DNA from 3 places in the Nocardia sp. NPDC050793 genome. Region 2 is predicted to be linked to each of the others. Evidence: riboswitches for the same ligand, from Rfam matches in the RefSeq annotation. Region 2 holds a riboswitch; each other region holds the start of a gene.
The links. A riboswitch is a leader RNA that binds a small molecule or an ion and turns the genes downstream of it on or off. The one in region 2 is predicted to bind cobalamin.
Positions count from the first base shown of each region.

Region 1: another riboswitch for cobalamin. It lies ahead of metE (5-methyltetrahydropteroyltriglutamate--homocysteine S-methyltransferase); the one in region 2 lies ahead of cobN (cobaltochelatase subunit CobN).
Region 3: another riboswitch for cobalamin. It lies ahead of AB0H50_RS35185 (CbtB-domain containing protein); the one in region 2 lies ahead of cobN (cobaltochelatase subunit CobN).

Region 1 is NZ_JBFAHG010000001.1:796,023-805,645, reverse strand. Features, by position in the region: gene AB0H50_RS03640 (bifunctional 2-methylcitrate synthase/citrate synthase) at 1-986, shown strand, start outside; gene AB0H50_RS03635 (limonene-1,2-epoxide hydrolase family protein) at 1,228-1,605, shown strand; gene AB0H50_RS03630 (TetR/AcrR family transcriptional regulator) at 1,662-2,273, opposite strand; gene AB0H50_RS03625 (DUF1295 domain-containing protein) at 2,449-3,297, shown strand; gene metE (5-methyltetrahydropteroyltriglutamate--homocysteine S-methyltransferase) at 3,840-6,107, opposite strand; cobalamin riboswitch at 6,260-6,469, opposite strand; gene AB0H50_RS03615 (pyruvate carboxylase) at 6,717-9,623, shown strand, end outside.
Region 2 is NZ_JBFAHG010000008.1:21,809-31,431, reverse strand. Features, by position in the region: gene AB0H50_RS25240 (hypothetical protein) at 1-769, shown strand, start outside; gene AB0H50_RS25235 (hypothetical protein) at 766-957, shown strand; gene AB0H50_RS25230 (hypothetical protein) at 1,067-1,552, shown strand; gene AB0H50_RS25225 (helix-turn-helix transcriptional regulator) at 1,609-1,872, shown strand; partial or broken gene AB0H50_RS25220 (Dabb family protein) at 2,069-2,311, opposite strand; gene AB0H50_RS25215 (SgcJ/EcaC family oxidoreductase) at 2,394-2,843, shown strand; gene AB0H50_RS25210 (hypothetical protein) at 3,399-3,908, opposite strand; gene cobN (cobaltochelatase subunit CobN) at 4,230-7,886, opposite strand; cobalamin riboswitch at 7,915-8,042, opposite strand; gene AB0H50_RS25200 (hypothetical protein) at 8,049-8,192, opposite strand; gene cobG (precorrin-3B synthase) at 8,262-9,443, shown strand; gene ddaH (dimethylargininase) at 9,466-9,623, opposite strand, start outside.
Region 3 is NZ_JBFAHG010000021.1:7,010-16,632, forward strand. Features, by position in the region: gene radA (DNA repair protein RadA) at 54-1,454, shown strand; gene disA (DNA integrity scanning diadenylate cyclase DisA) at 1,478-2,599, shown strand; gene AB0H50_RS35160 (hypothetical protein) at 2,606-3,265, opposite strand; gene AB0H50_RS35165 (carbonic anhydrase) at 3,389-4,012, opposite strand; gene AB0H50_RS35170 (A/G-specific adenine glycosylase) at 4,112-5,038, shown strand; gene AB0H50_RS35175 (alpha/beta hydrolase) at 5,063-5,806, opposite strand; gene mhuD (mycobilin-forming heme oxygenase MhuD) at 5,878-6,195, shown strand; cobalamin riboswitch at 6,250-6,433, shown strand; gene AB0H50_RS35185 (CbtB-domain containing protein) at 6,499-6,693, shown strand; gene AB0H50_RS35190 (CbtA family protein) at 6,684-7,502, shown strand; gene AB0H50_RS35195 (hypothetical protein) at 7,538-8,008, shown strand; gene AB0H50_RS35200 (OsmC family peroxiredoxin) at 8,056-8,496, opposite strand; gene AB0H50_RS35205 (SRPBCC domain-containing protein) at 8,586-9,041, opposite strand; gene AB0H50_RS35210 (multidrug efflux SMR transporter) at 9,105-9,425, opposite strand; gene AB0H50_RS35215 (NAD(P)H-dependent oxidoreductase) at 9,427-9,623, opposite strand, start outside.

The sequences.
Region 1 (9,623 bases), on a different contig from region 2:
GGTACGGCGAACTTCCCGACGTCGCCCAACTCGAGCTGCTGTGCCAGCGTGAGCGCGCGCAGCGGCGGATCGACCGGTCGATTCTGTCGCTGATCGAGAAGATGCCCGACACCTGCCACCCGATGGACGTCGTCCGCACGGTGGTGAGTTACCTCGGTGCGGAGGACGCCGGCACCGACCCGGACGGTGTCGCCGCGCCGAAAGACCTGCTGGCCAGGGCATTACGGCTGACCGCTGTGTTGCCGACGGTCGTCGCCGCCGACATGCGCCGCCGCCGCGGCCTCGATCCCATCGCGCCGCACTCGCACCTCGGCTTCGCCGAGAACTTCCTGACCATGTGCTTCGGCGAGGTGCGGGACCAGCGGATCGTCCGCGCCTTCGAGGCGTCGCTGATCCTGTACGCCGAGCACGGTTTCAACGCCTCCACTTTCGCCGCCCGCGTGGTCACCTCCACCCGCTCCGATCTCTACAGCGCGGTCACCGCCGCGATCGGCGCGCTCAAGGGCCCGCTGCACGGCGGCGCCAACGAAGCCGTGATGCACACGATGCTGGAGATCGGCGAGCCGGAGCGCGCGGCGGACTGGTTGCGCGGCAAGCTCGCCGCCAAGCAGAAGGTGATGGGCTTCGGGCACCGCGTCTACAAGAACGGCGACTCCCGGGTGCCCACCATGAAGGCGGCGCTGGACGACGTGGCCGCGGTGACCGGCGGTGCGCGCTGGCTGCGGATGTACGACGAGCTGGAGCGAACTATGTTCGAGGCCACCGGCATCCGCCCGAACCTCGACTTCCCGGCCGGGCCCGCGTACTACTTGATGGGTTTCGACATCGAGATGTTCACGCCGATTTTCGTGCTGAGCCGCATCACCGGCTGGACCGCGCACATCGCCGAGCAGTCGGCGGCCAACGCGCTCATCCGTCCGCTGTCGGAGTACACGGGGGTGCCGCAGCGCGAGCTGCTCGTCGCGAGCGGGGTGGGGCAGCGATAGGAGTCATGGCCGGGCGAACTCCGCAACGGCCACGGCCGAGGCGGGGCTACACCTGCCACAAAGGTTTCGTACGCGCCACATAGGCACCGGCTATGTGGTGCGTGCAGAACGTGTGTGGGACGCCTCCGCGCGGCGCGAGCGCGGGCCGATCGGCGCAACCGCTGTTGAACCAAGCAATTGTTTGGTTGAATCGGTTGATCGACCCGATGCCCCGCCCGGCGCCAAGGAAGCGAGCGTTGCCATGACCGGTCCCGACGAACTCGTCCGCGCGATGTGCCAGAGCTGGTCTGATCCCGACCCCGATCGGATCAGCTCGTACTTCGCCGAAGACGCCGTCTACCACAACATTCCGATGGAGCCGATCGTCGGCCGCACCGCCATCCGCGATTTCATCGCCGGCTTCCTCACCACCTTCGACGCCATCGATTTCGACATCCACCACCAGGTGACCTCCGGCAACGTCGTCATGAACGAGCGCACCGACACCTTGCGCGGCAACGGCCGCGACACCCCACTGCCCGTCATGGGCGTCTTCGAAGTACACAACGGCGCCATCACCGCCTGGCGCGACTACTTCGACATGGCCGCCATCAACCGCGCCTTCGGCCTCCCGGGCTGAGGTCGATCCGACCTTGCGTCCGGCGCGCTCTTCCATGCGATGCGCGCGGAATCCGACTACGGCGGTGACGGGAGTGAGGCCGTCAGCCGGTCGCGGAGTGTGGGCCAGTCGAGGTGGGCCTGTTCGGCCCCGGGTACCGCCAGGAGTGCGGTGCCGCGCAACGTGGCGAGGGTGGTCAGCAACCATTCGTGGAAGCCGTCTCGCGCCGCAACCTCGGGAACGAGCTCGCCGGCCAGATCGCCGACGGCGGTAGTCGCGAGGTTCGCCAGCATGGCCGCAACGTCGGCGAGATCCGCATCGTTGCGGCCGACGGCGTACAGCTCGAGCAGTGCACGGCTTATCGGCAGGTTGTGGACCTCCCACAGCAAGTCGAGCAGTGCCTCGAACCGCCCGGCGCCCGGCGGCAACGGGCCGACCTCGGCCTGCACATCGGCCACGTAGCGTTCGACGATGCGCTCGAGAGCGGCCTTCACCAACGCGGCCTTCGTCGGGTAGTAGTGCTGCATCGCGCCCTGGCTGACACCGGCACGAGCGGCCACCGCTGCAGCGCTCAACGCGACGAACCCCTGCTCGACGAGCATCGATACCGTCGCCCCGAGCAGCCGATCCTGAGTCTCTGCTCGTCGTTCGGCTTGGCTTCGCCGTGGTGTCGTCTTGACTCTGGTCACAATCCACAAGGCTAGTACCCCACTTGCAAGTTGCTAACTTGTATCTTACCGTTTGCGCATGCCGTCCCCATCGAGCAATGCGCGAGGACTAGCGAACCGCGCCTTTCCGTCCCTCGCTTCCCTGGTCGTCCTCGGCGCCATGCTCACCGAGTCAGCGCTGCGGGATTTCCTGCTGGTGAACGTCGGCGTCCAGTTCGCCATCTTTGTCGGCGCTGCCTGCATCCCGGGGTGGCGCACTCTCCGGATGTCCTATGTCGACATCGCATGGCCATGGGGGCTCGTTGCCCTCGGCGTCCTGACGCTCGCGATGAGTGACAGATCCCCGCTCGCCATAGCTGTGGCCGTCGTCTTCCTGGTTATGGGCGGACGCATGGGTATCGCTGCACTGGTCCTCTGGCGCCACGGCGAACTCGACCGTGAGCTGCCGCGCTATCGGTTCCAGCGAAAGCGGTGGGCAAAGGCCACCCTGGGCAGCGAGCGGCTCGACATCGTAGCCGAGATCCTGGTCCAGGCATTCTCGAACATCACCGTCATGGCCGTACCGGCAGCGCTGGTGATCGCGATCGACGGTGCCGGAATGAGCGCAGTCGCAGCGGCAGGCATCATCTTGTGGGCGGTGTCGTGGGTACTGGAGTCGGTCGCCGACTTTCAGAAAATCCGTTTCGTCCGGTCGATGTCGAGGACGAATACGCGGGGGCATTGCGACGTCGGACTCTGGAAGTACAGCCGACACCCCAACTACTTCTTCCAGTGGATGCAGTGGAACGCGATCATCGTCCTGTGCTTGCCGGTGCTGCGCCGAGCATTCGACGAATTCACGCCCGTCGCGGCGATCGGCGCCAGCCTCGGGCTGTTCGCGCTGTCGGCGATCATGTACTGGTGTCTCGTGTACTACACCGGCGCTGTCCCGGCCGAGTACTACAGCGCGCAGAAGAGGCCGGGCTACCGCGACTACCAGGCACGGACCAACCGATTCATGCCCGGGTTCCGTCGCCACAGTGCTTCCGTTAGCGACACACTGTGAGCTGAGGGCGTCAACTTTCGGCTCGGCAGTGGCGCGACTTGGCGCCCAGATCTGCAGGGCATGCTCATCCCAGTACGCGTAGTACGACGACCGCCCGACGGGCGATGGATGGCGTCATAAGACCGGCGTTGACGATCAGCCGAAAATCGTTGTTGGCTGACCGGTGGAGATCACCTGCCGCACCGAGGATCTCCGCGGGGGGAACCGAACGGACGCGGCGCGCGTCGAACAAAGCAAGTGGGGAGCAAGGTTTCGTCGATGTGTGAGGAGGGGTGACATGGAAAGGTCGAGGTGTGTGCCGTCGTGGCGGCAAGGGGTGAGTCCCAGGGCGCGGGTGCGTCCGGTGCGGGAGGCGGGGGAGGCTTGCGAGAGTTACACGCCGAGAAAGCGGCGGCAGCAAGGGCGTCCGGCGGAGGGAGAGTGAGATCGCTTCTGGCCGAGAGGTGCAGCCGGGGGCCGGGGGAGGTCGAGTCCGCCGGGGGGCGGGTGAGATTCGGTGCACAGCGGCCGGGCCGCGCGGGAAGCGCGGCCCGGCCTTCGTGCTAGCGCACCGCCTTGGCCGCGGCCACCATGTTGCGCAGCGAGGCCTCCACCTCCACCGGTCCGCGGGTCTTCAGACCGCAGTCCGGGTTCACCCAGAGCCGCTCGGCGGGAACGGCTTTCAGCGCGGCGCGCAGCGAGGCGGTGATCTCCTCGACGCTCGGCACCCGTGGGGAGTGGATGTCGTAGACGCCAGGACCCACGCCCAGGTCGAAGCCCGCGGCGTTGAGGTCGTCGAGCACCTCCATGTGCGAGCGGGCCGCCTCGATGGAGGTCACGTCGGCGTCGAGCCCCGCGATCGCATCGATCACCTCACCGAACTCCGAATAGCACAGGTGGGTGTGGATCTGGGTGGCGTCGGAGACGCCGGAGGTCGCCAGGCGGAACGAGCCCACCGACCAGTCCAGGTACGCGGGCTGGTCGGCGGCGCGCAACGGGAGCAGCTCGCGTAGTGCGGGTTCGTCGACCTGGATGATGCGGATGCCCGCGGACTGGAGATCGACCGTCTCGTCCCGGATCGCCAGCGCCACCTGGCGCGCCGAATCGGCCAGCGGCTGGTCGTCGCGCACGAACGACCAGGCGAGAATGGTGACCGGCCCGGTCAGCATGCCCTTGACCGGCTTGTCGGTCAGCGACTGGGCGTAGGCGATCCAGTCCACCGTCATCGGTGTGCGGCGAGTGACGTCGCCGAACAGGATCGGCGGCCGCACGCAGCGGGTGCCGTAGGACTGCACCCAGCCGTTCTCGGTGGCGGCGAAACCGTCGAGCTGCTCGGCGAAGTACTGCACCATGTCGTTGCGCTCCGGCTCGCCGTGCACGAGCACGTCCAAGCCCAGCTTCTCCTGCAGCGCGACGACGTCCGCGATCTCGGAACGCATCCGGCGCACGTACTCGGTCTCATCGATCTCGCCCTTGCGCAGCGCCGCCCTGGCCAGTCGGATCTCCGAGGTCTGCGGGTAGGAGCCGATCGTGGTGGTGGGCAGCGAGGGCAGATCGAGCCGGTGCGCCTGCAGCGCGCGACGTTCGTCGGCGGGCGCGCGCCGGGTGGCATCCGGACCGAGCGCGTTGAGCCTGGCCCGCACCTGCGCATCGGAGAGCCGCGGGTCGGCGGTGCGCGACGCCGCGGCGGCGCGCGCGGCGGCGAGCTCGTCCGCGATGGCCTGGGTGCCCTGCGCCAAAGCCGTTGCCAGCAGACGCACTTCGGTCACCTTTTCGGCGCCGAAGGCCAGCCAGGAGCGCAGCCGCTCGTCCAGCCCGGTCTCGGGCGCCAGCGAATACGGCACGTGCAGCAGCGAGCAAGAGCTCGACACCGCCACCGACGACGCGCTGCCGAGCAGCGTGCCGAGGGTGGACAACGCGCGATCCAGGTCGGTGCGCCACACGTTGCGTCCGTCGACCACGCCTGCGACCAGCAGCTTGTCCGCCAGCGACGGCAGCGAGGCCACCGCGGACAGGTCCAGCGCCGAGGTGAAGTCCAGAGCGATGCCCTCGACGGCGGTGCCCGCCAGCGCCGGCAGCGCCTCGCCGGGCGTGCCGAAGTAAGTGGCGACCAGGATCGCGGGCCGCTCGCTCGCCTCGGCGAGCTCGGTGTAGGTGCGCCGCACCAGCTCGATCTCGGCCTCGGTGAGATCGGTGACCAGTACCGGCTCGTCGATCTGCACCCACGCCGCACCCGCGGCGGCCAGCTGCCGCAGCAGGTCGCGGTAGAGCGGCACCAGCTCGCCGAGCCGGTCGAGCGCCGCTCCGCCGGTGCTCTTTGCCAGCTTCAGGAAGGTGATCGGCCCGACCACCACCGGGCGCGCGGGTACGCCGAGTTCGAGCGCCTCGCGCAGTTCGTCGAGCAGCTTCTCCGGATGCAACGCGAAGGTCGTCTCCGCGCCGATCTCGGGAACGAGGTAGTGGTAGTTGGTGTCGAACCACTTGGTCATCTCCAGCGGCTCCACGGTGTCGGTGCCGCGGGCCGCCGCGAAGTACCGGTCGAGCGGATCGGCGATCCCGGCGACCCGGGTCGGCAGTGCGCCGAGCAGCACGGCGGTGTCGAGCACCTGGTCGTAGTAGGAGAAGGTGCCGACCGGGATCGAGTCGAGTCCGGCCGCCTGCAGCTCGGCGAACTGGGTGCGCCGCAGGTCGCGGGCGACGGCGTGCAGCTGCTCGGCGTCGATGCGCCCGGCCCAGTACGACTCGGTGGCGCGCTTCAACTCCCGGCGCGGTCCCACGCGCGGTAGCCCGGGAACCGTCGCGGTGAAAGGGGTGTGCTGAGAAACAGTCACGGTGTGCTCCAGTGCTTTTCAGGTCGTGAGCCATCGCCATGCGAGCACGCGGCGACCAGCCGACGTCGCGGGCAGCCGTGTGGAAACGGAGCCCGGAAAGTCAGCACTGGTGGTCCGCGCGCTCAATCCACGAGGCGGTGGCCGCCGGATACGGCGTATCCGGCACGGCTGGCAGGTCTTCGGACTCGCGGGCACCGGCTGCGGAGCTGTGCTCCCGCCGACCTACTTGCCGTCGCTTCCCAGGCGTGCGCCCAGTGCGTGATGACGGTGTTCGTTCCTGCTCACCGCTGCGGGACAGTCCCGGATTCCCACCGGGTTCCCTCTCGCCCGCCGCCCGGAGGACCGGGAACGGGTTTCGACTCCGGGCGCGCGACGTCGGGGCTCCATCTCGTCGGGCGCACTGGAGAACCAGCTGCGTTGTCCAGCATAAACGGGCGCCGGGGTATTCCGTGCGCACCCCCGGCTCCCCGCACCGACCGAGCGTGGCGGCGGTGAGATGTGACGCCAGGATGAACGCAACTTCGCAAGCCTGCTAGGTCCCGTTGTGAAGATTGCTGCGAAGGGGACTTCCCTGTCGGCGCTGTATCCGGGGCCGGGTACCTTGGTTCAATGTTCTCGAAAGTCTTGGTTGCCAATCGCGGCGAGATCGCCATCCGCGCCTTCCGCGCGGCCTACGAACTCGGCATCGGGACGGTCGCCGTTTTCCCATACGAGGACCGCAATTCGGTCCATCGTTTGAAGGCCGCGGAGTCCTATCAGATCGGGGAGCAGGGCCATCCGGTCCGCGCTTACCTCTCCATCGAGGCGATCATCGACGCGGCCAAGACCGCGGGCGCCGACGCCATCTACCCGGGGTACGGATTCCTCTCGGAGAACCCCGATTTGGCGGCGGCCTGCGCGCGCGAGGGCATCACCTTCATCGGTCCCACGGCCGAGGTACTGGAACTGGCGGGCAACAAGGCGCGCGCCATCGAGGCGGCACGGGCGGCCGGGCTTCCGGTGCTGAAGTCCAGCGCGCCGTCGGCGGACGTGGACGAACTGCTCGCCGCGTCAGCCGAACTCGAGTACCCGATCTTCGTCAAGGCGGTCGCGGGCGGCGGCGGTCGCGGCATGCGCCGGGTCGCGGCGCCCGAGCAGCTGCGCGAATCGATCGAGGCGGCGTCGCGCGAGGCCGAGTCCGCGTTCGGCGACCCGACCGTGTTCCTCGAGCAGGCGGTGGTGAACCCGCGCCACATCGAGGTACAGATCCTGGCCGACCAGCACGGCAACGTCATGCACCTGTTCGAGCGCGACTGTTCGGTGCAGCGCCGCCACCAGAAGGTGATCGAGCTGGCGCCCGCGCCCAACCTCGACCCGGCGCTGCGCGAACGCATCTGCGCCGACGCGGTGGCCTTCGCCCGCCAGATCGGCTACAGCTGTGCGGGCACCGTGGAGTTCCTGCTCGACGAGCGCGGCAACCACGTCTTCATCGAGATGAACCCGCGCATCCAGGTCGAGCACACGGTCACCGAGGAGATCACCGACGTCGACCTCGTGCAGTCGCAGCTGCGTATCGCGGCCGGGGAGACACTCGCCGACCTGGGCCTGAGCCAGGATTCCGTGGCCATTCGCGGCGCGGCGCTGCAGTGCCGCATCACCACCGAGGACCCGGCCAACGGCTTCCGCCCCGACACCGGGCGCATCACCGCCTACCGCACCCCCGGCGGCGCGGGCATCCGCCTGGACGGCGGCGCCAACCTCGGCGCGGAGATCGGCGCCTACTTCGATTCCATGCTGGTCAAGCTGACCTGCCGCGGCCGTGACCTGCCCGCCGCGGCGGCCAGGGCCCGGCGCGCGCTCGCGGAGTTCCGCATCCGCGGCGTCACCACCAACATCCCGTTCCTGCTCGCGGTGCTCGACGACCCCGACTTCAAGGTGGGCCGGGTCACCACCTCGTTCATCGACGAGCGCCCGCAGCTGCTGACGCTGCGCCAGTCCGCCGACCGCGGCACCAAGATCCTCGAGTACCTGGCCGACATCACCGTCAACAAGCCGCACGGTGAGCGGCCGACCACGGTCTACCCGCACGACAAGCTGCCCGCCATCGATCTGAGCGTGCCGCCGCCGGACGGCTCGCGGCAGCGGCTGCTTCGCCTCGGTCCGGAGGGTTTCGCGCAGGCGCTGCGCGAGCAGAAGGCGGTCGGCATCACCGACACCACCTTCCGCGACGCGCACCAGTCGCTGCTGGCCACCCGCGTGCGGTCCAACGGTCTGCTGCAGGTCGCCGGGCACGTCGCGCGGATGACCCCGGAGCTGCTCTCGGTCGAGTGCTGGGGCGGCGCGACCTACGACGTGGCGCTGCGCTTCCTCTACGAGGACCCGTGGGAGCGGCTGGCCGCGCTGCGTGAGGCGATCCCGAACATCTGCCTGCAGATGCTGCTGCGCGGGCGCAACACCGTCGGCTACACCCCGTACCCGGAGCAGGTGACCCGGTCGTTCGTCTCCGAGGCGACGGCCACCGGTATCGATATCTTCCGCATCTTCGACGCGCTCAACAACGTCGACCAGATGCGCCCCGCCATCGACGCCGTGCGCGAAACCGGCACCGCCATCGCCGAAGTCGCGATGAGCTACACCGGCGATCTGTCGAACCCGAACGAGAACCTCTACACCCTCGACTACTACCTCAAGCTGGCCGAGCAGATCGTGGACGCGGGCGCGCACGTGCTCGCGATCAAGGACATGGCAGGCCTGCTGCGCGCGCCCGCGGCCGCGACCCTGGTCACCGCGCTGCGCAGCAACTTCGATCTGCCGGTGCACGTGCACACCCACGACACCCCCGGCGGTCAGCTGGCCACCTACCTGGCCGCCTGGCAGGCGGGCGCCGACGCGGTGGACGGCGCGAGCGCGGCCATGGCGGGCACCACCAGTCAGCCCGCGCTGTCGGCGATCGTCGCCGCGGCGGCCAACAGCGAGTTCGACACCGGGCTGGATCTGCAGAACGTGTGCGATCTGGAGCCGTACTGGGAGGCGCTGCGAAAGGTGTACGCGCCCTTCGAGTCCGGGCTGCCCGCCCCGACCGGGCGCGTCTACACCCACGAGATCCCCGGCGGTCAGCTGTCGAACCTGCGCCAGCAGGCCATCGCGCTCGGCCTCGGCGATCGATTCGAGGAGGTCGAGGCCAAGTACGCCGCCGCCGACCGCCTGCTCGGTCGCCTGGTGAAGGTGACGCCGTCGTCGAAGGTCGTCGGCGACCTCGCGCTGGCACTGGTGGGCACCGGCGTCGACATCGAGGACTTCGCCGCCGATCCCGGCCGCTACGACATCCCCGACTCGGTGATCGGCTTCCTGCGCGGCGAACTCGGCACCCCGGCGGGCGGCTGGCCCGAGCCGTTCCGCAGCAAGGCGCTCGCCGGACGTGGCGCGGCCAAGCCGGAGACGCCGCTCTCGCCCGCGGATCAGGCCGGGCTGGAAGCTGATTCGGCGCAGCGGCGCGCCACGCTCAACCGCCTGCTGTTCCCCGGCCCGACCACGGAA
Region 2 (9,623 bases):
CGATCCGTGGCCCGCGGCAATGTGGCCGGAACTGCTGGCGATGACCGTGCCGACCGGGATCGCGGGCGGCGTCGTCGGCGCGCTGCTGGGCACGGTACTGCGCGGGGAGCCGCTGCCGCGCCCGCCGGTGCGCCGCGCCATGATGGTCACCGCCGTGCTGATCGTCGCCGCCGCCACGACCAACGGCCTGCTCATCCACGTGCCTGACCAGGCGAGCGCCACCGTCGCGCTGCGCGACGCCGAGCCCGTCGACGGGGGCCGCATGGTGACCGCCGACGTGCGGCTCGACCCGGCCGACCTGGTCGGTGCCGACCCAGAATGGCTGCAAATCCTGGCCTGGCAGGGCGGCGTCGGGTCGGACAGCCCCGACCGCGGCCTGGTCGTCGACCAGCTGCGGCGAGTCGGCGACGGGCACTACGTCTCGACGAAACCCGTTCCGGCGCACGGCTCATGGAAGACGGTGCTGCGCCTGCAAGATGGCCGCACGCTGACCGCGCTGCCGATCTTCATGCCCTACGACGCCGGTATCGGCGCGGCGGAGGTCGCCGCTGCGCCGGAGTTCACCCGCCCGTTCGTCGCCGAGATCACGGTGCTCCAGCGGGAGCGTTCGTTCGATCACCCGGCCTGGCTGTTCGGTGCGGCCTCGCTGGTCGTGCTGGTGTGCAGCCTGGTCCTCATCGGCGCGCTGTCCTGGGGCGCGGCCCGGATCAACGACCGCTACTCCACCACCGCCAGGACCGACGCGGCCGCGCCGGTGACGGCGGGATGACCGTGCCCGCCGACGGCGCGGACCTGCTGGCGGACCATTCCATCCTGCTGGCGATCCCGGCCTTCCTTCCGGCGCTCGCCGTGGTGGGCATCATCGTGCTCGTCGCGGTGCGTGATCGCCGTACCGAGCGGCGCGAGGGCGAACAGAGCTCGACATCCCCCGTGAGCAGCGACGAGGAGACCCGATGAAGCGCACTGGGCGATACGCGGCGGTTGCCCTGGCGGTGGCGGTGCCGGGCCGGGTCGAGGTCGAGCTGCATCACGCGCGCAAGACCGTCGCCACGGTGGTCGTGCGCCCGTGACAGAGTTCAGCGCGCACGGGATCTCCGGCGCGACCGATCTGCCGATTCCGTTGTCCTACGCGCTGATCGGTGCGGCCTGGGCGCTGACGTTCTCCTTCGCCGTGCTGACCTTCGCGTGGCGCGAGCCGCGACTGGACCCGGATTCGCCCGGCGCGCCGCTGCCCGAGTTCGCACGCGCCGTGGTGGATTCCGCGGCGGTGCGCACTCTGCTGGGCGGGCTCGGGCTGCTCGGCGCGCTCGCGGTCCTCGCGGTCGGGTTCTTCGGTGCCTCCGACTCGGCGCGCAGTCCGGTGCCGGGGATCGTCTATATCTTCGTGTGGGTCGGGGTGATGGTGGCCTCGCTGGTGCTGGGGCCGGTGTGGAAGATCCTGTCCCCCGCGCGGGCACCGCACCGCTCGATCTGCCGGGAGGGTTCCACTGCCTTCGACAGCTTTTCGATGTTCGCCGGCTGGCGCGCCGTCCTCGATCGGGTGGGGGCCTGACATACCGCACGCCGCGTCGTTTGCGGTATTTAAATACCGCATCTACCCTGGGGCACATGGTTCGTTTGCCGCTGACGCCCGCGCAGATCGAGGCGGGCCGCCGCTTGGGCGCCCGTCTGCGCGCTGCGCGCGGCGCACGCGACCTCACCGAGGTGGCCACCGCCGCCGGTATCTCACCGGAGACGCTGCGCAAGATCGAGACGGGCCGGCTACCGTCGCCCGCGTTCGGGACCGTCGTCGCGCTGAGCCAAGCACTCGGCATTCCGCTCCAGGAACTCGCCGACACGTGGCGCTCGGCCGGGCTGGCCGAATCCGCCTGAGCCGCTGGAGCCGCACCCCGGACGCCAGTGAGATCTCCTCGGCGATCAGCACTTCCGAGATCGACTCCATCAACTCGGCCCAGTCCGGGTACATCGCGATCTTGCGTTCGCGCATGGCCATGATCTTGGCGCCGAGCTCGGGGTCCATGTCGTCGGAGACGTCCGGGCCGATCGCGAGCTTGGCCAGGTGCGGGATGATGCCGGGATCGCCGGCGAGGTGCACCGGGTCGTGCATATAGCGCTCCAGCGCCGCCAGGTCGGCGATGCCGACGCAGTAACTGTGCGTATACCCGGTCGTCGGATCTCCGAGATGCTGTCCCACCGTCGAGAACGACACCGATTCCACCGCCGCCGTGCGCCGCATCGTGGCGAGAACCTCCGCTTTCCGGCCCTCCGCCACCCCATCGCGGAACGCGAAACGCAGCAGGTGAACGATCATGACTACCTCCACGCGTCGGGTACCGCGGGGCCGCGGCCATGGATTTGACCTGAACCTTTGTTCAGGTACGAAGCTGATGGCCATGGACGCAACGACATACGAATCTCCGGTGGTCGAGGACACGACCGTGGATCACACCGAGGACATCGCCGCGATCAAGCGGTTGGTGGCCGATGTGGAGGAGGGCTTCAACAACAAGGACGCGGAGTTGATGGTCAGCGGCTTCACGGCCAACGCGGCGGCGGGCAATGCGGTGGGCATGGTGATCACCGGACGGGAGGCGCTGCTGGAGGCGGGCCGCAAGGGGCTGGCGGGGTTCCTGAAGGACGAGTACGCGCGGTACGAGGTGACCGACATCGTCTTCCTGCGTCCGGATGTCGCCGTCGCGCACAAGGCGGCGCGGGCGATCACGACGGAGGGCGAGTTGATCGACGAGGACCCGGCGATGGTCACGCTGTACGTCCTGGTGAAGGAGAACGGCCGGTGGTGGACCGCGGCGCGGCACAACACGCTCGTTCCGAAGGCCGGCTGAGGAGCCGGGGGAGAACCACCCCCGAACAGAACAGTCCCCGGTAGTCTCCATCGATTCCGTGAGCGTCAGTCGTCGCTGACGTCTCTCCGGTCTTCGACTGGCTTGCCGGGGGCCTAGCCGGATCTTGAAGATTTGTCACTACATTCTTTGGACGTCTCCGCCGTTTGTACGACTCTTCTTCGGTGTTTCCGGTGTACAACCTATAGTCCTCGGTTTTTCCGTCTAGTCAATAGCTGGACACCCCAATTTTCGACGTATTTCCGCCGCTCACCGCCGCCATCGGCGCCCCGCCGCACACTCCCCGCGAACCCGTCGCACACACGGCCGCCCGGCGGCCACGACTGGCCCCTCGGCGAGGCGGTTCCCGCAGCGACTTCCTACGCCTCGCCCAGGTTGTACCGCCTGCGAAGCGTGAAGGTCCGCGAGGACCGATTTACGGAAGAAATGGAATGCGGGGTGTACGGAAATTGCGAGGGCGCGGGAGCGGCCCGTCCGGAATTCTTCCGGTACGGGCCGCGGGTGGTCGCGGGGTCGTTCACCCCGCGATTGCTCGGCTCAGGCGTTCGCGCCGATGATCCCGCCGATCACGGCGCCGATGATGCAGCCGGGAATGGCGGGCAGGATGAGGAAGATCGCGCCGATCAATGCGCCGATCACACAACCGATCGCAATACCGCCGATCGTCGTTCCCGCATCACCGATGAACGCCAGTTCCGGCTGGACCGGGCCGCTCACCGGGGTGAGCGTCAATTCCGTTGCGCTCACGTCGATTACCGGCGCGAAGTGCACCTGCTGCCCCGCCACGGTGTGCAGCGTGGTCGGCAGGCTGCCGATCACCGTGCCGTCGGGCGCGTGCACCAGCACCGCGTCCGGCGCGACCTCGAAGGTCCCGGACGCGAGGGTGAGCGTCGCGCCCGAGCGATCCGGCGCCACCGAGGCGGTGTACTCGACCTCCTGGTCCACCCCCGCCAGCACGCCGCCGGGCGAACCGTTTGCGGTCGCGGTGGCGATGCCGGTGGTCGCGGCAACAGTCAGCACCGCGGCCGCTATCAACTTTTTGATCATGATGAGTCTCCATCATCCGGCCGATCCGAATATTGAGTGCCCCGAGAATCGGCTTTCAGGACATCGATAATGATGCGCCATAGGCACTCTCGGTGTCGATAGAGTGACGAGACCGAATTGTGTTGCAAGATCAGCGAATCGGCCATGAAATTGGGGGGTTGCCAATTCGGGCCGATAGCATTTGCACGCCGTTGTACCCGATAACAAGAACGAAACGACATGCGGCACAATAGAAACCGAGGCGTCGTTTTGCGATGGCATACCGCGGAATGGGCGGCGGGCGGAACCGATCATAACCGGGCCCGCCCGCGCGAGGCCGAGCTACTCGAGTTCGCCTTCGGTCTCCAGGTACACCTGGCGCAACCGGTCGAGCGTCTCCGGCTCGGGTGCGGCCCACATGCCGCGCTCGGCTGCCTCCAGCAGCCGTTCGGTGATGCCGTGCAGCGCCCACGGGTTGGACTGCTCCATGAACTTGCGGTTCACGTCGTCGAAAACGTAACTCTCGGTGAGCTTTTCGTACATCCAGTCGGCGACAACGTCGGTGGTGGCGTCGTAGCCGAACAGGTAGTCGACGGTCGCCGCCATCTCGAACGCGCCCTTGTAACCGTGCCTGCGCATCGCCTCCAGCCAGCGTGGGTTGACCACGCGCGCACGGAACACGCGTGAGGTCTCCTCGGACAGCGTCCTGGTGCGCACCGCGTCGGGCCGGGTGCTGTCGCCGATGTAGGCCTCCGGATTCTTACCCGTGAGCGCGCGCACGGTGGCGACCATGCCGCCGTGGTATTGGAAGTAGTCGTCGGAGTCGGCGATGTCGTGTTCGCGAGTGTCGGTGTTCTTGGCGGCCACCGTGATTCGGCGATAGGCAGAGCGCATGTCGTCCGCCGCGGGGGCGCCGTCGAGATCGCGGCCGTAGGCGTAACCGCCCCAGGCGGTGTAGACCTGCGCGAGGTCGTCGTCGGTGCGCCAGCTCTTGGAATCGATGAGCTGAAGCAAGCCCGCGCCGTAGGTGCCGGGCTTGGAGCCGAAGATCCGGGTGGTGGCGCGGCGCGCGTCGCCGTGCTCGGCGAGATCCGACTGGGCGTGCGCGCGAACGTAATTCGATTCGGCGGGCTCGTCCAGTTCGGCCACCAGCCGGACGGCGTCGTCGAGCAGGGCGAGCACGTGCGGGAAGGCGTCGCGGAAGAATCCGCTGATGCGCACGGTCACATCGATGCGCGGCCTGCCGAGTTCGGGCAGCGGGATCACCTCGAGTGTGGTGACGCGTCGGCTGGCCTCGTCCCACACCGGGCGTACCCCGAGCAGCGCGAGTACCTCGGCGATGTCGTCGCCGGAGGTGCGCATGGCCGAGGTGCCCCACACCGAAAGCCCTACCGAACGCGGGTATTCGCCGTGATCGGCCCGATAGCGTTCGACCAGCGACTCGGCCATGGCCTGACCGGTCTCCCAGGCCAGCCGCGACGGCACCGCCTTCGGATCGACCGAGTAGAAATTGCGGCCGGTGGGCAGCACGTTGATCAGGCCGCGCAGCGGCGAGCCGCTCGGTCCCGCAGGGACGAACCCGCCGTTCAAGGCGTGCAGCACCCGCTCGATCTCGACGCCCGTCTGCCGCAAGCGCGGCACCACTTCGGTGGCGGCGAAACGCAGCACGGCTCGCACCGCGCCGGCCGTACCGGGCTCCGCGCCGCCGACAGCCGCCGCACCCGAAGGCGCCAGGGTGTCTGCGAACTCCGCGACCAGTCCGTCGATCGCGTCGACCGACCAGTCGGCGGCCTGCAACGCGCCGAGCAGCTCGCGCGCCCTGCCCTCGATCAGGTCGACCCGCTCACGGGCCTCACCGCCGGATTCGTTCAGCCCCAACGCCTCTCGCAGACCGGGCACCGACACCTCGCCGCCCCACAGCTGCCGGGCGCGCAACATCGCCAGCACCAGGTCGAGCTCGCCGTCGCCCGCGGGCGCCTGGCCGAGAACGTGCAGTCCGTCGCGGATCTGGACGTCCTTGATCTCGCACAGCCAGCCGTCGACGTGCAGCAGCATGTCGTCGAAGGACTCCTCGTCCGGGCGTTCGGCGAGCCCGAGGTCGTGGTCCATCTTGGCCGCGCGCATCAGCGTCCAGATCTGCTGGCGGATGGCGGGCAGCTTGGCCGGGTCGAGCGCGGAGATGTTGGCGTGCTCGTCGAGCAGTTGCTCCAATCGCGAGATGTCGCCGTAACTTTCGGCGCGCGCCATGGGCGGGATGAGGTGGTCGACCAGGGTCGCGTGCGCGCGACGCTTGGCCTGGGTGCCTTCACCGGGGTCGTTGACCAGGAATGGGTAGATCAGCGGCAGATCGCCGAGCGCCGCGTCGGTGCCGCACGAGGCCGACATGCCGAGGGTCTTGCCCGGCAGCCACTCCAGGTTGCCGTGCTTACCGAGATGCACCATGGCGTCCGCGCCGAAACCGCCCGCCGCCTGGGGCGCCGCCAGCCAGCGGTAGGCGGCAAGGTAGTGGTGGCTTGGCGGCAGGTCGGGATCGTGGTAGATCGCGACCGGGTTCTCGCCGAACCCACGCGGCGGCTGCACCATCAGCACCACATTGCCGAAACGCAGTGCGGCGATGACGATTTCGCCTTTCGGATCGGCCGAACGGTCGACGTACAGCTCGCCCGGCGGCGGGCCCCATGCCTCGACGACGGCCTCGCGCAGGTCCTCGGGCAGGGTGTCGAACCACGCGGTGTAGGCGGCGGCGCCGATGCGAATCGGGTTGCCCTCCAACTGTTCGGCGGTGAGCCAGTCGGGGTCCTGCCCGCCGGCCGCGATGAGCGTGTGGATGAGCGCGTCGCCATCGCGCTCCTCGAGGCCGGGCACCTCGCCCTGGTCGCCGAGATCATAACCGGCGGAACGCAATTCGGTGAGCAGCCGGATGGCGCTCGCGGGCGTGTCGAGGCCGACGGCGTTGCCGATGCGGGCGTGCTTGGTGGGATAGGCGGAGAGCACGACGGCCAGCCGCTTCTCGGCGGCCGGAATGTGGCGCAGCCGCGCGTAGCGTGTCGCGATGCCCGCGACCCGCGCGGCCCGCTCCGGATCGGGGACATAGGTGGACAGGCCGTCGGCGTCGAACTCCTTGAACGAGAACGGCACCGTGATGATGCGGCCATCGAATTCCGGCACCGCCACCTGGGTCGCGACGTCCAGCGGCGAGAGACCGTCGTCGTTGTCCTCCCACTGGGCGCGGCCGCTGGTCAGGCACAGGCCCTGCAGGATCGGCACGTCCAGGTCGGCGAGCGCGCCGACGTCCCACGCCTCGTCGTCGCCGCCCGCCGACGCGGTCGCCGGTTTGGTGCCGCCCGCGGCGAGCACGGTGACGACCAGCGCGTCCGCCTGACGCAATGTGGCCAGCAGCTCGGGCTCGGCGGTGCGCAGCGAGGCGCAGTACAGCGGCAGCGGTCGCGCGCCCGCGTCCTCGATCGCTGCGCACAGTGCGTCGATATAGCCGGTGTTGCCCGCCAGATGCTGGGCGCGGTAGTAGATCACCGCTACGGTCGGCACACCGGCGACGGGCGCCGGGAACCGGGCCTCGCGATCCAGCTCGCCCCAGCTCGGCAGCTGCACCGGCGGCGTGAAGCCGTGGCCGGTGAGCAAGACCGTATCGGACAGGAAGTTGTGCAGCTGCCGCAGGTTCTCCGGGCCGCCCGCGGCCAGATAGTTGTGCGCGTCGGCCGCGACGCCGCCGGGCACCGTCGAGCATTCCATCAGCTCGGCGTCCGGCGCGATCTCGCCGCCGAGCGCGACCATCGGTACGCCGCTGTCGCGCAGCGCGGCGAGCCCGTCCTCCCAGGCGCGTTTGCCGCCGAGAATGCGGACGACCACGAGATCCGCCCCGTCCAGCAGCCCGGGTAGGTCGTCGACCAGCAGGCGGGCGGGATTGCCCAGCCGGTAGTCCGCGCCGCTGGCGCGCGCGCTGAGCAGATCGGTGTCGGACGTGGACAGCAGCAGGATCACGGGTGACCTTCCTCGGGTGACGCGCCCATCGGGTGTGGTGCTCGCCGGAGAGGGTCTGGCTGTTCACAGTGGCGCGACCGCACCGGAATTGCACCGGTTTCCTCGTCGCCCGCCGAGCACGCCGATGCTACCCGGCCCGGTGCGGACCGCCGTACCCCCGGTTCAGGACAGGTCGGCGTTGCCGTCGACGACCTTCAGCAGGTAGTGGAACTTGTTGACGCGCCAGCCCGCGGGCGTGCGCTCGACGCCGAGGTCGTAGCTGCCGAGGTGCGGGTCTTGCCGCGGCCCTATCGATCGCGGGGTCACCGCGCTCGGTGAAGCAGCGCACGGACGCGCGGTCTCACGACCTGATCGCGCACGTAGGCTGAGGGAGCTATGACCCGAACCGCCCCCGATTCCTGCCCCGGTGTGCTCCGGCTCCATCAGGCCGCCGACGGACCGCTCGCCCGCATCCGGGTGCCCGGCGGACACCTCACGCCGGAACAGGTGCTGGCCTTGGCCGCCGCGGCGAGCGAACTCGGCGACGGCGCGATCGAACTCACCTCCCGTGGCAATCTCCAGCTGCGGCAAGTGCGCGACGCCGCGGAGCTGACCGCGCGCGCGACCGCGGCCGGATTGCTGCCGAGCCGGACGCACGAGCGGGTGCGCAATATCGTGGCCTCGCCGCTGTCCGGGCGGGTCGGCGGGCTCGCGGACGTGCGCGGGCTGATCGGCGACCTCGATGCCCGGCTGTGCGCGACGCCCCGGTTGGCGAAACTGCCGGGGCGGGTGCTGTTCACGCTCGACGACGGGCGCGGCGACGTCAGCACGCTGGGCGGCGACATCGGCGTCCACGCGGTCGGTCCCGACGAGTTCGCGCTGCTGCTGGCGGGGACCGATACCGGCGTCCGCGTCACCGGAGCGGAGGCCGTCGATACAGCGCTGGCCGCCGCGGAGGGTTTCCTCGAGGTGAGCTCGGGTCAGTGGCGGCTGCACGAGATCGCGGACGGCCCGGCCCGCATCATCGAGTCGCTCGGCCTGACTCCCGGCACCGAGCGCATGGAAATCGTTGCCGCCCAGGATGTTCCGATCGGCTGGCTGAACCAGGACGACGGCATGGTCGCGCTCGGCGCCGGCGTGCGGCTCGGTGCGCTCGACGCCAGGGTCGCCGAGTTCGTCGCGGCCGTCGAACGTCCGGTGATCGTCACACCGTGGCGCAGCCTGGTCATCGCCGACCTCGACGAATGGGCCGCCGAGCAGGTGGTGCGCGTGCTGGCCCCGATGGGGTTGATCTTCGACGCCGACTCCCCCTGGCTGCACGTCAGCGCCTGCGCGGGACAGCCCGGCTGCGCGAAGTCGCTCACGGACGTGCGCGCCGACGTCACCGCCGCCGTCGAATCCGGCCGCGTCCTGTCCGAAGGCGCGGCGGCCGAGACCGCGCGCGAGCAGATCATCCCCGCCGGGGACGTCACGGTCGCGGGCCGCCAGCACTGGTCCGGCTGCGACCGCCGCTGCGGCCGCCCGCGCGGCGTCGTCACCGACGTGGTGGCGACCCCCGGCGGCTATCGCCTCGACTGAGACATGCGGCTACCACTCGAGGTCAATGCAACTCCAAGGTGCAGCACTTGATCCCGCCGCCCGCCTTCAACAGTTCCGAGACGTCCACCGGGACCGGGAGGTAGCCGCGGGCGCGGAGGGCGGCGGCGAGGTCGGTGGCTTGCGGGCTGAGAAAGACGTGGTAGCCGTCCGAGACGCCGT
Region 3 (9,623 bases), on a different contig from region 2:
ATACCCGCCGCGTCCGGCGCGGTTCTGTCGGGACCGGTACGTAAGGTGCGCCTGTGGCAAAGATTAAGCCGATCTTCCGGTGCTCCGCCTGCTCGCACGAGGTGGCGAAGTGGGTGGGCAAGTGCCCGGACTGCGGCGGGTGGGGCACCGTGGACGAGGTGGCCGTCTCGGCCGCGTCGGCGGCCGCGCCGGGCAGGCGCGCGATGCTGCCGAGCACCGCTGCGGCCCCGATCTCCACGATCGATTCGAAGGTCACCAAGGCAAGGCCGACCGGCGTCGGCGAGCTGGACCGGGTGCTCGGCGGCGGCGTGGTCGCGGGCTCGGTAGTGCTGCTTTCCGGCGAGCCCGGCGTCGGCAAGTCGACGCTGTTGCTCGAGGTCGCGCACCGGTGGGCCAAGCAGCGCGACGAGAAGTCGCTGTACGTGACCGCCGAGGAGTCCGCAGGACAGGTCCGGCTGCGCGCCGACCGCACCGGCGCGGTGCACGAGCGGGTGTACCTGGCGGCGGAGTCGGATCTGTCCATCGTGCTGGGACACATCGAGCAGGTGCGGCCGACGCTGCTGGTGGTCGACTCGGTGCAGACCATGCTCGCGCCGGACGTGGACGGTGTCATCGGCGGCGTCACCCAGGTGCGCGCGGTGACGGCGGCGCTCACCTCGCTGGCCAAGGCGAGCGGGATCGCCGTGCTGCTGGTGGGACACGTGACCAAGGACGGCAACGTGGCGGGACCGCGCACCCTGGAACACCTGGTGGACGTGGTGTTGCAGTTCGAGGGCGACAAGAACTCCACGCTGCGCATGGTGCGCGGCATCAAGAACCGCTTCGGCAGCGCCGACGAGGTCGGCTGTTTCGAGTTGCACGAGGACGGCATCGCGGGCGTCGACGACCCGTCGGGACTGTTCCTGCACCACCGCACCGATTCGGTGCCGGGCACCGCGGTCACCGTCGCGATGGACGGCAAACGGCCGCTGGTCGGCGAGGTGCAGGGCCTGACGGTGAAGACCGAGATCCCCGCGCCACGCCGCGCGGTCAGCGGACTCGACTACAACCGGGTCGCCATGGTGCTCGCGGTGCTGCAGAGTCGCGGCCGGGTCTTTCTCGGCAAGCACGACGTCTACGCGGCGACCGTCGGCGGGATGCGGCTGGTCGAGCCCGCCGCCGACCTGGCCATCGCGCTGGCCATCGCCAGCGCCGAATCCGACACCGCGCTGCCGCCCGGCTGGGTGATACTCGGCGAGGTCGGCCTGGCGGGCGAGGTACGCAAGGTGACCGGCTTGGCACGTAGGCTGGCCGAGGCGCAGCGCCTCGGGTTCACCACCGCGCTGGTGCCGCCAGGGCTGGAGCGAGTGAAGGGCGGGGGCATGAAGATTCACGAGGTGACCGACGTCGGCTCCGCACTGCGGATCAGCGGCCTGCGGGCGCGGCGGGCGCAACGGGCCGAGGCGGCCGAGTGATTCCGGGGCGGTGGGCGGCGTACCTGCTCGGCAAGCCGGCCCGCCTCGCGCCCCGTCCTCCGGTCCAGGTCGCCAGGAACCGGCTCGCCGAGGTCGTCACCAGGCTCGCGCCAGGCACGCCGCTGCGTGACGGACTGGAACGCATCCAGCGCGGCCGCACCGGCGGCCTGATCGTGCTCGGCTACGACGACGACGTCGAGCGCCTCTGCGACGGCGGCTTCGAGCTCGACGTCGAATTCGCGCCGACCCGATTGCGCGAGCTGTCGAAGATGGACGGCGCGGTGGTGCTCTCCACCGACGGCGCCCGAATCCTGCGCGCCAACGTGCATTTGGTGCCCGATCCGAACCTGCCGAGCGCGGAGTCCGGCACCCGGCATCGAGCCGCGGAGCGGACCGCCGCCCAGACCGGCCACCCAGTGATCGCGGTGAGCAAGTCGATGCGCACCGTGACGCTGTACGTCGACGACGTCCGCCACCTGGTCGAGCCATCGGCCACGATTCTGGGCAGGGCGAACCAGGCGCTCGGCACGTTGGAGCGCTACAAGACCCGGCTGGATCAGGTGTGCGGGCAGCTCTCCGAGAGCGAGATCGAGGATGTCGTCACGCTGCGCGACGCGTTGTCGGCGGCCCAGCGCCTGGAACTGGTGCGCCGCCTGGCCGAAGAGATCGAGCAGAGCGTGCTCGAACTCGGGGCCGACGGCCGCCAGCTGGCGCTGCAACTGGAGGATCTGGTCGGCGACAGCGCGTGGCTGCGCGAACTGCTCATCCGCGACTATCTGGCGAGCGAGCCTGCCGCTGCGGCGGTGGATCACGCGCTGGCGAGCCTGGACCTGCTCACCGACGCCGAACTGCTCGACCTCACCAATCTGGCTGCGCCGCTCGGCTATCCGAACACCATCGAGGCGCTGGACCTGCCGATGCGTCCGCGCGGCTACCGGGCGCTCACCCGGATTCCCCGGCTGCGCTTCACCCATATCGAATCGCTGGTCGACTCGTTCGGCTCGCTGCAGGGGTTGCTCGTGGCCACCGCGAGCGATCTGCAGTCCGTCGACGGGATCGGGGTGCCGAGGGCGCGGCAGATCCGCGAGGGGCTGACCCGGCTCGCCGACCCGGGTGTGGAGAATTCGTTCGACAGGGGCCGGTGAACCGGCTCAGGCGATATTGAACGGCTCGGCCGCGCTGCGCACCGAACCCAGTTGCGCGACAACCGAATACGGCCCCGGCGGGACCGGGACCCGCTCGCCGGCGCAATTCGGCTGCGAGGTGGAGCCGGACCAGGTGACCTGAAACGCGGCCTGTTCACCGCGATTCATGTTGCGCACGTCGGGCTGACCGTCCGGGTAGCAATCGGTACTCGACCACAGCCTGCGGCTGCCGTCGAGGGTGTACACCGAGATCTGCTGCAGCCCGGAGCCGACGTCGCGGGAACAGGTCACCGAGGAGATGTTGGTGATCACGATGCCGAACACCGGCTGCTCGCCCGCCTTGTAGGTGGGCTGCTCGACGGTCACCTTCACCGCGAGCGATTGATCGGGACACTGCGCCGCCGCCGCGGGAATCGCGCTCGGCACCGGGCTTGCCGAAGACTTCGGCGCGTCCGCGGCCGAGGACTTGGCCGGGTCGCCCGGCTTCTTCACCGACGAAGTCGAACTCGACGCGGCCTGCTTGGCGTCACCGGGCGAGCCGCCACCGCGGACGGCCATCACCACCAGCCAAATCACCAGCGCGAGCGCCACGACCAGGATCCCGATGGCGAAAACGCGACGTCGCCAGTAGATCTCCGGAGGCAGCGGTCCAGTCGGTTCCAGCACGATTCAAACTTACGGGCAGCATCGGGCGCGGTGTCTCAGGACCTCGGCGTGTCGGATGGGACGACGCCATGGTGCCGGGTGTATGGCACCCGGCACGCTGGGGAAACTCCGCACTGAACCGGTTCAGACGACCTCGCCGATGTTGCCGACGACACGCTGCAACCTGACTTGCCCTTCGGCCAGTTTGTAAGTGACGCAGGCGATGGCGAGCTCGCCGGTCGCGACCCGCTGGGAAACGATCATCGACCGTTGCATCAGCAGCCTGCTCGTCTCGACGACGTGCCTGGCCTCCATCTCGTCCACGCTGGACAGGCCCTCGCGGCGGCCGATCAGGATGGAGGGCGAGACCTTCTCGACGACGCTGCGGATGAATCCGCCGGGCACCTCGCCGCCGTCGAGCGCGTCGATGGTCGCTTTCACCGCGCCGCAGCTGTCGTGTCCGAGCACCACGATCAGCGGTACGTTCAGCACCTGCACGCCGTATTCGATGGAGCCGAGCACCGAGCTGTCCACCACGTGGCCCGCGGTGCGCACGACGAACATGTCGCCGAGCCCTTGGTCGAAGATCAACTCCGCCGCCACGCGCGAGTCGCCGCAACCGAACACGATGGCGGAAGGATGCTGACCGCCGACGAGCTTCGCCCGGTCGGCGGCCCCTTGACTAGGATGCAACAGCGTGCCGTTGACGAAACGCTCGTTGCCCTCGCGGAGGGACTTCCAGGCGCTGATCGGGTTGGAATCAGACATACCGACCATTGTGCACAACGCAATCGCTACCAGCGAGTCTGTTTCGTTACGGGTCGGCAAATATGGACTGGCCGCCGACTGGCGGAGACGGTGAGGGCAATGCGTAGCGGCACTGGTCGAGGCACCTCGGCCCGGCAACAAATCGGCGATCGCGGCATCGACCCCGACGCGCTGCTGGACTGGTACGGCGAGACCGCCCGCGACCTGCCGTGGCGACGTCCTGGCGTCACCGCGTGGCAGATCTTGATGAGCGAGATCATGCTGCAGCAGACGCCGGTCGTGCGGGTCGAGCCGATCTGGCTGGAGTGGGTGGCGCGCTGGCCGGTGCCGTCGGCGATGGCAGCGTCCTCCCAGGCCGAGGTGCTGCGCGCGTGGGGCAAGCTCGGCTATCCGCGGCGTGCGCTGCGGCTGCACGAGTGCGCGCGGGTGCTCGCCGCCGAACACGGCGACGAGGTCCCCGCCGACGTGGACGTGCTGCTCGGGTTGCCCGGCATCGGCGCGTACACGGCGCGGGCGGTCGCCTGCTTCGCCTACGGCCAGCGCGTCCCGGTGGTGGACACCAATGTGCGCAGGGTGGTCGCGCGCGCCGTGCACGGCCGCGCCGAGGCAGGCAACCCCGCCGCGCGCGACCTGGCCGAGACCGAGGCGCTGCTGCCCGCGAAGATCGACCGCGCCGCAAGGTTTTCCGCGGCGCTGATGGAACTCGGCGCGACGGTGTGCACCGCGCGCACGCCCGACTGTGCGCGATGCCCGCTGCCGGTCTGCGCGTGGGTGACCGCGGGCCGTCCGGTGTCGGAGATGGTGCGCCGCACCCAGAAGTACGAGGGCACCGACCGCCAGGCGCGCGGCCGCCTGCTCGACGTGCTGCGCGCCGCGAGCGGACCGGTGGAACGGGGGCGCCTCGACCTGGCCTGGACCCGTGATCCCGGCCAGCGCGACCGGGCGCTCGACTCGCTGCTGATCGACGGGTTGATCGAGCAGACGGCCGACGGGCTGTTCGCGCTCGCGGGCGAGGGAGATCGTTAGCGGCGCCGCCGGTCGCGGCGCAGCTCAGTCCAGAACCCGGCCGAGGAAGCGCTCCACCTCGGCGCGGTAGCGCTCCGGCTGGTCGTCGTGGACCAGATGCCCGGCGTCCGGGATCAGCACATACTCCGCGTTCGGGTTGGTCGCGGCCATCTCCCGCATCTGCCCGGCCGGTGTGATGGTGCGCTCACCCTCGATGAGCAGCACCGGAACGCGCACCGCCCGCCACTGCTCCCAGAAATGGCGGGTGCCCCACTCTTCGGAGATGTCGCGAAAAGTCGCGACCGAGCCGTGCAGGCGGTATCCGTCGGGGCCGTGCTCGAACGAGTTCAGGAAGTAGCGCCCGGCGACCGGACCGAAGTACTCGAGCACCGAATCGGCGTCCGGAAACGGCTGCGGCCAGGCTTCGATCATGGCGGCCCAGTCGGCGGCGGTACGCCCGGTGAAATCGGGGGCGATGTCCTCGACCACCAGCGCGCGCACCCGTTCCGGATACTGCGCGGCGAAGACCCAGCCGTGCAGCGCGCCCATCGAATGGCCGATGACCACCATCGGCTCGGTGACCCGCTCGGTGGCTTCGGCGAGATCGGCGACGAACGCCTCGGTGGTCAGCTCCTGCGGCGCGGGGCGGCCGTGGCCCGCCGCGTCGAAGGTGTAGACGTGCCCGTGGCGGCGCAGCCAATCGAGCTGTTCGCCCCAGGTGCGCGCGCTGCCCATCAACCCGTGCAGCAGCAGGATCGGCACGCCTGCTCCGCCTTCGTCGTACCACATCGGCTCGATTGTGCCCCCGGGCTCGTCCGGGCGCGCGACCGACCGCACGCGGGCGACGTATTGTCGAGGTCATGGCTGTTGTGAAGATCAACGCGATCGAGGTCCCCGAAGGCGCAGGACCCGAGCTGGAGAAGCGCTTCGCGCACCGCGCGCACGCGGTGGAGAACTCGCCCGGCTTCCTCGGCTTCCAGTTGCTGCGCCCGGTCGCGGGCGAGAACCGGTATTTCGTGGTGACCCAGTGGGATTCCGAGGAATCCTTCGCCGCATGGCGGGACGGTCCAGCGCGCGCCGCGCACGCGGGCAGCGGCGACAAGAAGCCGGTCGCCACCGGCGCTTCGCTGCTCGAATTCGAGGTCGTCCTGGACGTCGCGGCCAAGTCCGCGTCCTGAGCCGAGCGGGTAACGACTCGCCCACACCGTGGTCAACAGCTTTCGATCGTGTTGACGACGGGCGCACGATGGTGTCACAGTTCGAGGTGACCAAGCGAGGGTGATGCGGTAATTCCGGTGTGATTCCGGAGCGGTCGCGCCACTGTATTCCACGCATCGAGTCCGTTTCCGGCCGTGCAGGCCGGGGCGGGTCGCGGTGCCGGAAAGCCAGACACCGGCACCGTCGCACCACCATCTCACGGGACGCGAAAGCGTTTCGCCGGACGCGAAGTCCGGTTGGGACGTATCCCTAGGAGGACTCGAATGGCCATCGCGCATACACCGAGCCGGGCAACCGAATCCCTGGCAACCGTGCTCGTCACGGTAGGTGTCGTTCTTCTCGCACTGCTCACGCTGTACCTGGTCGGCTTCGATCAGGGCGCCATCTCGCGCAGCGGGATGTTCATGCACGAGCTGATGCATGACGGACGGCACTTGCTGGGTGTTCCGTGCCACTGAATCAACCCACCCTGCCGAGCCCCCTGGCCGGCTCACTCAAAACCCTGCTGCTGCGCGGCCTGCTCGCCGGTCTGATCGCCGGCCTGCTGGCCGCCACGGTGGGATATTTCGTCGGCGAACCCAAGGTCGACGCCGCCATCGCCATCGAGGAGGCGAACGCGGCCACCGAGGATTCGCACCACGCTCCTGACGAACCCGCCTCGGGCCACTCCCACGGTGACGGGGAGGAGCCGCTGGTCGGCCGGCCCGGACAGAAGTTCGGCCAGTTCCTCGCCCTCGGCCTCAGCGGTCTCGCCTTCGGCGCGATCTTCGCTTCGGTCGCGCATTTCGCGCGGCGTCACACCGGCCTGTCCGGTCCGAAACTGGCGATCGGGCTCGGTGTCGCGGGCTGGGCCGCGATCGTCGCGGTGCCGTTCTTCAAATACCCGGCGAACCCGCCCGCGGTCGGCGATCCGGAGACCATCAACGACCGCACCCTGCTGTGGGTGGCCTCGGTGCTGCTCGGCCTCGCGGCCGTCGGCGCCGCGGTGTATGCGTACAAGCTGCTGCGGGGACAGCTGGACACCGTCCGGCTGATCGCTGGTGCGGCCGCGTTCGTGCTGATCACCACGCTGGGCTACGTCCTGCTGCCCGGCGTCGACGAGGTGGCCGCCGACTTCCCGCCGAGCCTGCTGTGGCAGTTCCGGGTCGCGTCGCTGGCCGTCTCCGCCACGCTGTGGGCGGCGCTCGGTCTCGGTTTCGCGGCGCTCACCGAGTTCGCGCAGCGCACTGGCACCCCGGTACGGGGCGAGGTTGCTACCGCGGGCTGATCCGCGTCCAGAAGATCAGGGGCAGTGTCGGTTTCATGACCGGCACTGCCCTTTCTCGTTCCGCCCGCACTTCCGATGCACCGCGTTCGGTGATGCTGGCAGCCGCGGCTTTCGTCGTAGCACTGCTCGCCGGGGCAGGCGAGGCGTTGGCACGGGTGGCGATGACGCTCGAACGCTCCGACGCCGACCTCTCGGGCCTCGCCCTCGGGTTGGCCGTGCGCGGCGCGATCTACCTGTTCGTGTTCGCCGTCGTGGTGCGAATGACGCGCGGCGACCGGATGGCCCGGCTCGCACTCGCGCTCGGCCTCGGCGTTCTCGGTCTGGCCTCGCTGCTCGTGGAACCGCTGACGTCGCTCGCCGCCGACGGGCTCGACCTGTCCGTCACCCCGAGCTCGCTCGCGCTGGGAAGCCTGCGCACGATCCACGTGCTCGCCGTGCTCGTCGCGATTCCGGCCATGTACGCATCCGGCGCTCGCGAGTACTTCGCCCGCCGCGCGACCCCATGACTCCCCGCACTCCACGCCGGAAGCGAGAAGTGCGGAGAATCAAGCGGTCACGCCAGGGCGGCGTCCAGGCTGATGGTGTCGACGCCGGCCAGCGCCTTGGAGACCGGGCAGCCCGCCTTGGCGGCCTCAGCCGCGGCCAGGAAGCCGTCGGCGTCCAGGCCGGAGACCCGGCCGCGGACGGTCAGCTTGATCGCGTTGATGCGGAAGCCGCCCGCCGGGTCAGGGCCGAGGGTGACGTCGGCGGTCACGTCGAGGCTCTCCGGAGTGCCGCCCGCGTTGCCGATCTGCGCCGAGAGCGCCATGGCGTAGCAGGAGGAGTGCGCGGCCGCGATCAGCTCCTCGGGGCTGGTGGTGCCATCGGCCGACTCGGCGGAGCGCTTCGGGAACGACACGTCGTACTTGCCGACGCCCGAACTGGTCAGCTCGACCTGACCGGAGCCGTCCTGGAGGCCACCGGTCCATGCGGTGCGCGCGGTACGTGTTGGCATCATTGTCCTTTCACCAAGTGAGCCGAACTCGTGCAGCTAGAACCTACCCGCACACACCGATCGCGGGCACCGCTTCGGCGGGCGAGCCGTCAGACGATCGCGCCGAGCTTCCTGTCGAGCTGCTCGAGCACCTGCGGCCAGGCTTCGCGGTGCCGGTCTCTGGCCGCCTCGCTGGCAAACCCGGCGTGACGCAGGCGAAGCCGGATGCCGCGCGGCTGTTTGACGAACTGCACGCTCACCACGGTCTCGGCGCCCTCGGTGCCACCTTCGCCGGTGACCCAGGTCAGCTCGACGAGACGCTCCGGCTCCAGCCGCAGGAAGCGGCCGTAGTGCGGGTTGCGCCTGCCCTCGAATTCGGTCTCGAAGAAGAACGGCTCGTCCACCTCGGGCCTCATCCGCACCGAATCCGGGGCGGCGAACCAAATGTCGAACCCCTGCGTAAATGCGGCGTAGAGCAGGCCGGGCGATGACTTCATCACCCGCTCCACGGTGAGCTCGTGGGGCCGTGTGGACAGATCCGGGAGGCGAACTGACTGGTCGACCATCACCGGACCATACCCGTGCCGCACCGGCGCCCACAGCATTCGCCCCTCCGTAACCGACGGCGGTCACTCGGGATTGGTCACCCTGGCCAGCACGATGCCGCCGAGGATCAGCGCGAGCGCGAACACCCGGCCCGCGCTGAGCGGGTCACGGTGCACCACGATGCCCAGACCGATCGCGCCCACCGCGCCGATGCCGGTGAACACGGCGTAGGCGGTGCCGACGGGCAACGTCTGCATGGACCTGGACAGCAGATACACCGCGAGGCTGCCAAGCGCGAAGCACACCACAGTGGGCAGCGGCCGGGTGAAGTTCTCGGTCGGTTTGATGCTCTGCGACCAGACGATCTCGACCAGACCGGCGAGACCCAGTGTCAGCCAGTTCATTTCAGTACACCCCGCCGAGCGATCGCGCGGTCTCCAGCGCCTTCGCGTAGGAGTCGTCGTGTTCGGCGCGGCGGTCGGCCAGTGCCGGATCCTGGCGCGAGTTGGCCAGTTCGGCGTGCACGAAAACGGTGTCGGTCACGGCGAAATGGCCCGCGAAGAAGTCGCGCAGGAAGCGCTCCTGATAGTCGAAGGCCGCCT